DNA from 2 places in the Methylobacterium durans genome. Region 1 is predicted to be linked to the other one. Evidence: riboswitches for the same ligand, from Rfam matches in the RefSeq annotation. Region 1 holds a riboswitch; the other holds the start of a gene.
The links. A riboswitch is a leader RNA that binds a small molecule or an ion and turns the genes downstream of it on or off. The one in region 1 is predicted to bind thiamine pyrophosphate.

Region 1 (5,005 bases):
TCGATCCGGATTCCGCCCGGCCCGAGCCGGCGCAGGGGCGGGTGGAGACGGGCGCGCTCCGTCGGCAGGCGCAGGAGCTCACCGACCTGGCCGATCGCCACGTTGACCTCCTGCGTCATGCGCAGGATGTCGGCGCTGCCGAGAACCGGGCCGGTGATCCGCGCCGCCACGACCTGGATCGCCAGGAACTCGCCGACCGTGAGGTGGCCGCCGTACATGCGCCAGCAACCGACGCCGATCACGAGCAGCGTCATGCCGCGGGAGACGGCCTGCGCGTGCACGCCGTAGCGCCGCTGAAGGTCCATCACGGCGCGCAGCTCCGCCAGCGCCTTGGCGGTGACGCGCTCCCACCGCCGCATCCGCGACGCTTCGAGCGCGAGCGACCGCACCGTGACGAGCCCGTTCACCGTCTCGGCCAGCGTGCTGTTCCGGTTCCCCGTCGCCTTGTAATAGGCCTCCGCCGATTTCCAGATCTCGCTGATCTGGTTGCTCGCGACGAGAACGATGATGGGCGCCGCCGCGACGAGAGTGATGGCGACCGCCGCGTCGTAGTGCAGGACGAGACCGAGGGCCACGACGGCACCGCCCGCGTCGATCACCGCGTTCGGCACCTGATGCAGGACGAAGTCCCGGATCTTCGTGACGTGCTGGAAGTGGTTGATGATCTCGCCGGAGCGGAAGCGGGCGCCGTCGAGCCGGACGCGCAGCAGATGCGCGAAGACGCGCCGCGAGATCCTTCGGTCGAGAAAGGTGCCGAGCCCGATCACAAGGGTCTGACGCCGGGAGAACAGGGCGACCTCGGCGGTGATGGCCGCCATGGCGAGGAGCGCGAGCCCGGCGAGCGGCAGATCGGCCCGGCCCGCCACGATGGCGTCGACGATGCGCTGGGTCGCGATGGGGAAGACGAGGCCGGCGCCGTAGCCGGCCGCGACCACCATCAGCAATCGTATCATCTGGCCGCGGCGCAGCCGCAGGACACGCGCGATCCAGCGCCAGCCGAAGGAAGTTCGCGCCCTGTGCATCGGTCCCGCCCCCTCTCGGTCGGATCCGCGTATACGCGATGACGGCCCCGCTGCGCGAACGCATAGGGGTCGCCGGACAGCCGGTGGCGTCATCAACCTGCGAGCGTCAGCCTCAGGTTCGCTCCCAGGCGGCGACGAGGTCGCGCGCGGCGCCGGCCGGGTCCGGCGCGCGCATCAGCCCGCCCATCGCCGCGACGGCGACGGCGCCGGCCCGTCGGCACAGGGGCACGGTGGCGGGCGTGATGCCGCCGAGCGCGACGACGGGGATACCGAGGCCGCACGCCTCGAGGAGGCCCGACCCACCGAGGGCCGGCCCGTAACCCGGCTTGCTCAGACTCTCGAAGATTGGGCTCAGGGTCGCGTAGTCGGCGCCACCGGCGCGCGCGCGAGAGAGATCGGTCAGGCCGTGGGCGGAGACGCCGACGAGGGCGTCCTCCGGCAGGATGCGACGTGCGGCCTCGATCTCGGCCGGTCCGGTGCCGCCCGGCAGGTGCACTCCGTCCGCGCCGAGGGCGGCCGCAAGGGCCGCGTCCCGACCGATCGTCAGGTGTCCTCCGCGCGTCCGCACGCGGGCAAGCAGGTCCTCGCCGAGGCGGCGGCGCTCGCCCGGAGCGAGGTCGGTGTCGCGGAACCAGATCCAGCGGCAGCCGCCGTCGAGAAGCGCGTCGACCATCACGCCGAGGCCGTACCGGCAGGCGTGATGGTCGGTGATCGCGAGGAGCGGCGACGGCGGCCGCCTCACGAACCGACGAGGCCGAGCTGCGGGCTCGACGGCTCCGCCCGGCCACGCCGCGGGATGCGGCCGGCGAGATGCGCGAAGCGCCCGGCCTCGACGGCGTGGCGCATGGCGCGGGCCATCCGCACCGGATCGTCCGCCTTGGCCACCGCCGTGTTGATGAGGCAGGCGGAAGCTCCAAGTTCCATCGCGACGACCGCATCCGATGCGGTTCCGATGCCGGCATCGACGATGACCGGCACGCTGGCGCGGCGGCAGATCAGCTCGATGTTGGCGGGATTCGCCACACCCATGCCGGAGCCGATCAGCGAGCCCATCGGCATCACCGCGGCGCAGCCGATGTCCTGCAGGCGCTGACAGACGACCGGATCGTCATTGCAATAGGGCAGCACGACGAAGCCGTCGTCGACGAGATGGCGGCAGGCCTCGATCAGCTCGGCGACGTCGGGATACAGGGTCTCCCGATCCCCGATGACCTCGACCTTGATCCAGTTCGTGTCGAGGGCTTCCCGGGCGAGTTCCGCCGTCATGATCGCGTCGCGCGCCGTCTCGCAGCCCGCGGTGTTCGGCAGGAAGCGATAGCCCTTCAGGGTCCGCAGCGTGTCCGAGCCGTGACCCTGGAGCGATACCCGGCGGATCGAGGCGGTGACCACCTCGGAGCCCGAGGCCGCAACCGCCTCGCGCATGATGGCCTGCGTCGGGTAGCCCGCCGTGCCGATGAGGAGGCGGGAGGTTAGGCTCACGCCCGCGATGACGAGCCGGTCGTCCTCCGAGGGGCGGATCGGCGTCACGGTGTCGGTCGATGTCATCTCTCAGCCTCCCTGCATGGCGCGCACGATCTCGACCCGGTCGCCGTCGCGGACGGGCGTGAGCGCCCATTCCGTCCGGCGCACGACGCGGCCGTTCAGCGCGATGGCGATGCCCTGCGGGCTCTCGATGCCGGTCTCCTCGGCCTCGAAGCGGAACAGGGACTCGATGTCGGCGGCCTCGCTCTCGCGGAGTTGCCCATTGACGGTAAGCTTCATGCGGTGGCCCTGATGCCGTTGGTTTCGCGGAACCGGCCGAGATCGAAGGCGCGCGCGAAGTCGGGCAGCGCGCCCTCGGTGACGAGCGCCGTCACGGCGTCGGCGGTGGCTGGGTTCAGGAGGTAGCCATTGCGGTGATGGCCCGTCGCCACGATGAGGCCGGGCGCGAGCGCGTCGATGATGGGGGCGTCGTCGTCCGAAGTCGGGCGGTAGCCGCTCCAGACCGCCTCGACCTCCATCTCTTCGACGCCCGGCAGGACGCGCCGTGCGCCTTCGAGCAGCGCGTAGAGGCCGCCCGCGGTGACGCCGTCGCGGAAGCCGCAATCCTCGACAGTCGCGCCGACGATCAGGTGCCCGTCGCTTTTCGGCGCGAGATGGACCTGCTCGGTCCAGACCATGCCCGAGAGCGTGCCGGTGCGCCGTGCGGTGCGCAGCGCGAGCGACTGGCCCTTGATCGGCCGCACGGGCAGGGACAGCGCCTCGGGCAGGAGACCGCCCTCCCCGCTCCAGGCGCCGGTCGCCAGGATCACGGTCTCGGCCGCGACGACACCGGCTTCCGTGCGCGCGCCGATCACCCGCCCGCCGGCCCAGTCGAGGGCACTGACGGGCGCCCGCTCGACGATGGTCACGCCCGCGCGCGCCGCCGCCGTGGCGAGTGCCGCCATCACCAGCCGCGGATCGACCTGATGGTCGAGCGGACAGGCGATGCCCGCCGTCACGGTCGGGCGCAGCATCGGTTCCCGGCGGCGGATCTCGGCACCGCTCACCCATTCGGCGGCGACGCCGGAGCGGCGCTGCAACTCGTAGCGGAAGCGCAGCCGCTCCACCTCGTCGCGCCCGACCGCGACGACGAGCGTGCCGTCCGTCCGATAATCGATCCCGATGCCGGAGGCCGCCTGCAGCGCGTCGCGGAAAGCCGGCCAGCGGCGCAGGCTCTCAAGGGCCAACGGCAGAAGCAGGTCGGAGCCGGGCTCGTGCTCCGCGGCTGGCGCCAGCATCCCGGTTGCTGCCAGGCTGGCGCCGGCCCCGAGGGTCTCGCGCTCCAGCACGGTGACCGAGCGGCCGGCCTCGGCCAGCCGCCACGCGATCGAGAGCCCGATCAGGCCGCCCCCGATGACGAGGATGTCGGCGCGCACCGGCAGATCGGCATGCGCGACCGACGCCTGCCCGGCGCGGCGGAGTCCGATGGGTGAGGTCGGCACGGATGCCAAGGATTACCCTCCGCGATGGCCCGCAGAGATTGGTGTCCTCGCGCTTCTCTCGGAAGCAACCGGGCCCTTGTCGGAAACCCGCGGTCCAATCCCTACGCCGGTATGAGCCGGATCAGGTTCGAAGGATTTCCGCGCCGCCGTCCTCGCGAGGACGGCCCATCGGTTTCTCAGCCCCTTGCCGGGGATCTCCCTGGAACACCCCGAGATTTGGACGCTCGGCTGCCCCGGGTCAAGCCCGGTTGCGGCAGGCGGCCGGCTTGGCCGCGGGACGGTAGACCGCCATCGGCTCGGGGAAGCCGTCGAGGCTATGGGTGCCGAGGGGTTCCGGATCGCCCCACAGGAAATCCACGAAGGGCTTCGACATGAGCAGCGGTTCGCCGAGCGTCCGGTTGAGCCGGGCGAGCCGGCTCGCGAGGTTCACGTCGCGGCCGATCACGGTGAAGTCGAGGCGCGTGCCCGAACCCACATTGCCGTAGGCCGCCTCGCCGTGATGGAGCGCGATGCCGGCCGCCACCGGGTTCGCGAAGCGGCCGAGCCCGTTCGCCTCGTCGAGGGCGGCGAGTGCGGCCTGCGCTGCGGTCAGGGCGCCCTTCGCGGCGCCGCCGAGATCGTCGCCAGGCTCGCGGAAGATCGCGAGGAGCCCGTCGCCGAGATATTTCAGGATCTCCCCGCCCTCCCGCTCGATCGCGGGGACGAGGCAGTCGAAGAAGATGTTGAGGAGGTCGACAGCCTCCTCGGGCGTCATGTCGGCGGAGATGTGGGTGTAGTCGCGCATGTCGGCGAACAGGATCGCCGAGCGGATGCGCTGCACGTGGCCGCGGCGGATGGACCCGGACAGGATCGCCCGGTGCGGCTCGTCTCCGACGTAGATCCGCAGCACCTGATCGAGTTGCTTGTTCACGAGGCGCATCTCCATAACGGCCGCCAGCGTCGGCATTACGAAGCGGAGGATTGCGATGTGATCCTCACGGAAACCCTCGGGTGAACGGGTCGCGAAGGTGATGCCGTTGC
Region 2 (5,005 bases), 100 kb from region 1:
CGCCTGGCGTCACGGCATCGGATCGGAGGTCCTCGACGCGTTGAGCCGCCGCCGAGAGATCGCGAATTTCCTCGACCATCTCGTTCGTCCGCGGGCGCGCCGCTGATCTTAGGCCGCGCGCAACGCGGGCGTCACGCGGCGTTGCTCCGGAACGATGTGGAAGGCGCTTGGCCGGCGGAACAGGACATCGAGCGCCGTTCCGCGGATCAACCGCTCAAACAAGAGGGGAAGGATGATGGCTACCGCCGTCACGATCACGCTCGCGAGACCCGCGTCGGTCACGAATCCGGTCTTGACGAGGAGGGTGCGCGTCGCGGCCATCGGCAGGAAGAAGGCGAGGTAGATGACGATCGAGCGGCGTCCGCAGGCGCGCAGGGCCGCGGTCAGTCGGCCGCCCGCCTGCGTGAGCAGCGCGGCGCCCGCCACGATGGCGAGCGCGCCAGCGCTGCCGAGGACGAGGCTGACGAACGGCAGGCTCGCGAGGGTCGGAAAGCCGGGCAGCGGCGACGGCGCGAAAGCGAGATAGGCGTTGGCGCAGGCCCAGAGGCCGAGTGCCGCGAGCGCGCGCCGGGGATGCGCACGCACGGCGTCGGCGAAGGCGAAGATCCGCCCGGCCAGCAGGTAACCCGCGAGGAAGTAAACGTAGCGCGCGCAGAATTCCTCGACGAGGTACGAATGGGTCGCGATCGGCACGATCTGGAGCAAGGCCGCGAAGCCGAGGAGCACGGGCGCGGGCACGCGCCTGAGGAGCTTCGTGAGGACGGAGAAGACGGCCAGGAGATAGATGAACCACAGCGTCGAGTAGGGCTCGACGAGCGCGTGGGCGAGATGGGCGAGGAAGGCGGACGGACCGGCCCCGTCCGTGATCTGCCCGTACTTGGCCGCCGACTGGATCAGGACCCAGAGCCCGTAGAAATAGGCGAAATGGACGAGACGGCGGTCGGCGAAGAGGCGCCAATCGCGGTCGATGACGCGGCCGAGGAACAGCCCCGAGAGCAGGAAGAAATCCGGGATCCGGAACGGCTTCGCGAAGGCGACGACCGGGTGCAGGAAACCCTCGCTGCCCATCGCCTCGCCGGTGCCGATCGTGGCGTGCATCATCACGACGAGCACGATGCAGAGGCCCTTGGCGACGTCGACCCAGGCGAGCCGCATCGCCTCGTCGGGCCGCCCCTTCGCCGTACCCTGCCACCCCATCTCGCCGCTCCGTCGCTCGCAAGTCTCGGAGCCTGTGCGCAGGAGCCTTAATGGAGGCTGCCACGCGCCGGGGCCGTCCAGCCACATGCGAAACGCGGGGTAAACGGCGCTAGCGGTCGCGCTTCGCGCCGCGACGATCGCGGGTCATCCGGGTAGCCGCGTGGAAATCGTCGGGTTTGCTGCGCACCCATTCGACGAAACGGCCGATCTCGGGATCCTGGCGGAGCGCGTCGACATCCGCGAGGCGGCGCGCGATCTCGGCCTCGCTGTAGCGGGCGTGGATGGCCGAGTGGCAGATCTGGTGCAGCCGCACCGTGCCCTTGTGGGTCCCGCCCTTCAGCTTCGGGGTGAGGTGATGCAGGCTCGATCGGGCCCGGGCCGGGATCGTGCGCTCGCACAGGGGACAGGTGACCGGGTCGGGCGAGCGGGGGCCGTGCGTCGTCGGATCGTCGTCGCGCCAGCGCCCGGCTCGTCGTCCCACCTGTCAGCCCCTCCTCGCTTCTCCCCCGTCATATGAGGCGCCGCGAGCCGATCGGGAGGCGCCGCGTCATTCCGCCGGGACGGACCGGCACGCGGCACCGATGCGATCGCGGAAGAGGGCTTCGGCCTCCGCGTCCCGGCTCCCGAGGATCGAGACGTGGTCGCCGGGCACGGCCTCGAACCGGACCGCCGGCCCGATGGCTGTCGCGAGCGAGCGCCCATTGGCGATCGGGATCACGGGGTCCGACAGGCCGTGGACGATGAAGACCGGCATCGTCGCCCCCGCGAGGCGCTCGTCGTTCGGGTAAGTGTCCCGGAGAAGCCAGGGCGGGGCCAAGGGAAAGCGCAGCCGCACCATCGCGCTCATCGAATCGAAGGGCGCCTCGAGATAGAGGCCGATTGCCGTGTGGGTGCGGGCGAGCGCCGCGACGATCGCCGTCCCGAGGGAGTGGCCGTGGAGCAGCACCGGCGCCCCGGGCGCACGACGGCTGATCTCCCGGTACGCCGCCTCCCCGTCCGCGATGAGGCCATCCTCGCTGGGGCTTCCCGTCGAGCCCGGGTAGCCCCGGTAGGCGATGGCGAGGACGCCCCAGCCGTTCCGTGCCCAAGCATCGGCCGAGAAGCGCTCCGCATGCGGCTCCGGGCGCGATCCGTTGCCGTGAAAGGTGAGCACGACGCCGCAACCAGGCCTAGGCGGACGCCAGAGCCCGTGCAGCGTCTCGCCGTCCGCAGTTGCCACCCTCACCGTCTGGGCTCCGGCGGGCGGTTCCACACTCGCGAGGGCACGGGGCGCGGTGAAGGCGCCCGGATAGATGAGGGTGCGCTGGAAGAATGCGAGCAGGCCAATGGCCAGAACGTAGAGGCCGGCGGCCGCGGCGAGGATCAGGCTGAGGATGCGCATGCGGATCGGCCGCACGGTGGCGCGGCCGGCTCTCCGAGCCAAGCCGAAACATCCGCGCATTGACAAAGGGCCGCGGCCCGTAAAGATTTGAACCGTTCCGAGGGGAGCCCCGAGACAGGGGGCTGAGATAGGACGCTACGTCCTGACCCTTGAACCTGATCCGGCTCATACCGGCGGAGGGACGGGAACTCGCGGCAAGACGACAAGGCGGCCGCGCCCATTCTGACCTGTGACGAGTTCGGATCGCTCCAACGCCAGGAGAGATCCACGATGAACGCACCCGTCCGACCCAAAGACCTCCCGAAGGGCAGCCCCGAGACCGTGACGACCGGTCCGGTCACCGGCTCGCGCAAAGTTTACGGCACCGTCGCGGGCCGCGACGACATCCGCGTGCCCTATCGCGAGATCGTGCTGACCGACCCCAAGGAGGCGCCGGTGCGCGTCTACGACGCGTCGGGCCCCTACACCGAGGCGGATGCGCGCATCGACCTCCATGCCGGCCTGCCGGGCGTGCGCGAGCCGTGGATCGCCAAGCGCGGCTACGCGGCGGTGGAGCCCCGCGCTGTCAAGCCCGAGGACAACGGCTTCGTCGGCGAGGACAAGCTCGTGGCCCCCTGCCCCGCCGAGCGCGTCGTGCGCCGGGCCGCGGCGGGCCAGATGGTGACGCAGTACGAGTTTGCGAGGGCAGGGATCATCACCGAGGAGATGATCTACGTCGCCCACCGCGAGAACCTCTGCCGCGAGGCGATGCTGGAGCAGGCCGAGGCCAAGCTCGCCGACGGCGAGAGCTTCGGCGCGGCGCTGCCGCCCTTCATCACGCCGGAATTCGTGCGGGACGAGGTCGCGCTCGGGCGGGCCATCATCCCGGCCAACATCAACCACACCGAGGTCGAGCCGATGGCGATCGGCCGGAACTTCCTCGTCAAGATCAACGCCAACATCGGCAATTCGGCCGTGACGTCGTCGGCGGCGGAGGAAGTCGAGAAGCTGGTCTGGGCGACCCGCTGGGGCGCCGACACGGTGATGGACCTGTCGACCGGCCGCAACATCCACAACATCCGCTCGTGGATCGTCCGCAACTCCCCCGTGCCGATCGGCACAGTGCCGATTTACCAAGCGCTGGAGAAGGTCGGCGGCGATCCACTCAAGCTCGACTGGGAGGTGTTCAAGGATACGCTCATCGAGCAGGCCGAGCAGGGGATCGATTACTTCACGATCCACGCGGGCGTCCGCCTGGCGCAAGTGCCGCTCACGGCCCGGCGGGTCACCGGCATCGTCTCCCGCGGCGGCTCGATCATGGCGCGCTGGTGCTTGGCCGGGCACCGGGAATCGTTCCTCTACGAGCGTTTCGACGAGATCTGCGACATCATGCGGGCCTACGACGTCTCGTTCTCGCTGGGCGACGGATTGCGGCCGGGCTCGATCGCGGACGCGAACGACGCGGCGCAGTTCGCGGAACTCGAGACGCTCGGCGAGCTGACGAAGATCGCCTGGGACAAGGGCTGCCAAGTCATGATCGAGGGCCCCGGCCATGTGCCGATGCACAAGATCAAGGTCAACATGGACAAACAGCTGCGCGAATGCGGCGAGGCGCCTTTCTATACTTTGGGTCCGCTGACGACGGACATCGCGCCGGGCTACGATCACATCACGTCGGGCATCGGTGCTGCGATGATCGGCTGGTTCGGCACGGCAATGCTTTGCTACGTGACGCCGAAGGAGCATCTCGGGCTGCCGAACCGGGACGACGTCAAGGTTGGCGTCATCACCTACAAGATCGCGGCCCACGCCGCCGATCTCGCCAAGGGACACCCGGCCGCGCAGGTGCGGGACGACGCCCTCTCCCGGGCGCGGTTCGACTTCCGCTGGGAGGACCAGTTCAACCTGTCCCTCGATCCGGATACGGCGCGCAGCTACCACGACGAGACCCTGCCGAAGGATGCCCACAAGGTCGCGCATTTCTGCTCGATGTGCGGGCCGAAATTCTGCTCGATGAAGATCACGCAAGATCTTCGCGCCGAGGTTCTGGCCATGGAGGAGGCCGGCGAGGTCATCCACACGGCCCCGGTGATGTCGAGCGCCGAGCGGGAGGCCGGAATGCGGGCGAAGTCGGAGGAATTCCTGGCGGAGGGCGGCAAACTCTACGTCGACGCCGCCGAATAGTCGCCTCCGACGATCGATGACATCGGCCAGCGGCCGGCCGGGAGCCCTCGGGCCCCGGGCCGGCCGTTTCCGTTCCGGCGCCGCCTTTCGCTGGCGGCGCGAGTATCCGCGAAATTGAAATCAGAAGATGTGCCGGGCCGAATCCGGCGCGCATTGCCTGCATCGGCCCGAATCTTCGGCTCGACCGAAGAGATGAGCGCGCATCCCGAGCGATCATCCGGCGACGCAGGAAACGTTGATCGCGATCATTGCTTGGTGCTGGCG

Region 2: another riboswitch for thiamine pyrophosphate. It lies ahead of thiC (phosphomethylpyrimidine synthase ThiC); the one in region 1 lies ahead of thiO (glycine oxidase ThiO).

The regions. Positions count from the first base shown of each region.
Region 1 is NZ_CP029550.1:3,835,305-3,840,309, reverse strand. Features, by position in the region: gene DK389_RS17550 (peptidase domain-containing ABC transporter) at 1-1,022, opposite strand, end outside; gene DK389_RS17545 (thiamine phosphate synthase) at 1,135-1,764, opposite strand; gene thiG (thiazole synthase) at 1,761-2,567, opposite strand; gene thiS (sulfur carrier protein ThiS) at 2,571-2,783, opposite strand; gene thiO (glycine oxidase ThiO) at 2,780-3,994, opposite strand; TPP riboswitch at 4,066-4,195, opposite strand; gene DK389_RS17525 (adenylate/guanylate cyclase domain-containing protein) at 4,224-5,005, opposite strand, start outside.
Region 2 is NZ_CP029550.1:3,939,622-3,944,626, reverse strand. Features, by position in the region: gene DK389_RS18035 (type 1 glutamine amidotransferase) at 1-106, shown strand, start outside; gene DK389_RS18030 (acyltransferase family protein) at 109-1,197, opposite strand; gene DK389_RS18025 (restriction endonuclease) at 1,307-1,678, opposite strand; gene DK389_RS18020 (alpha/beta hydrolase) at 1,745-2,620, opposite strand; TPP riboswitch at 2,669-2,777, shown strand; gene thiC (phosphomethylpyrimidine synthase ThiC) at 2,849-4,741, shown strand.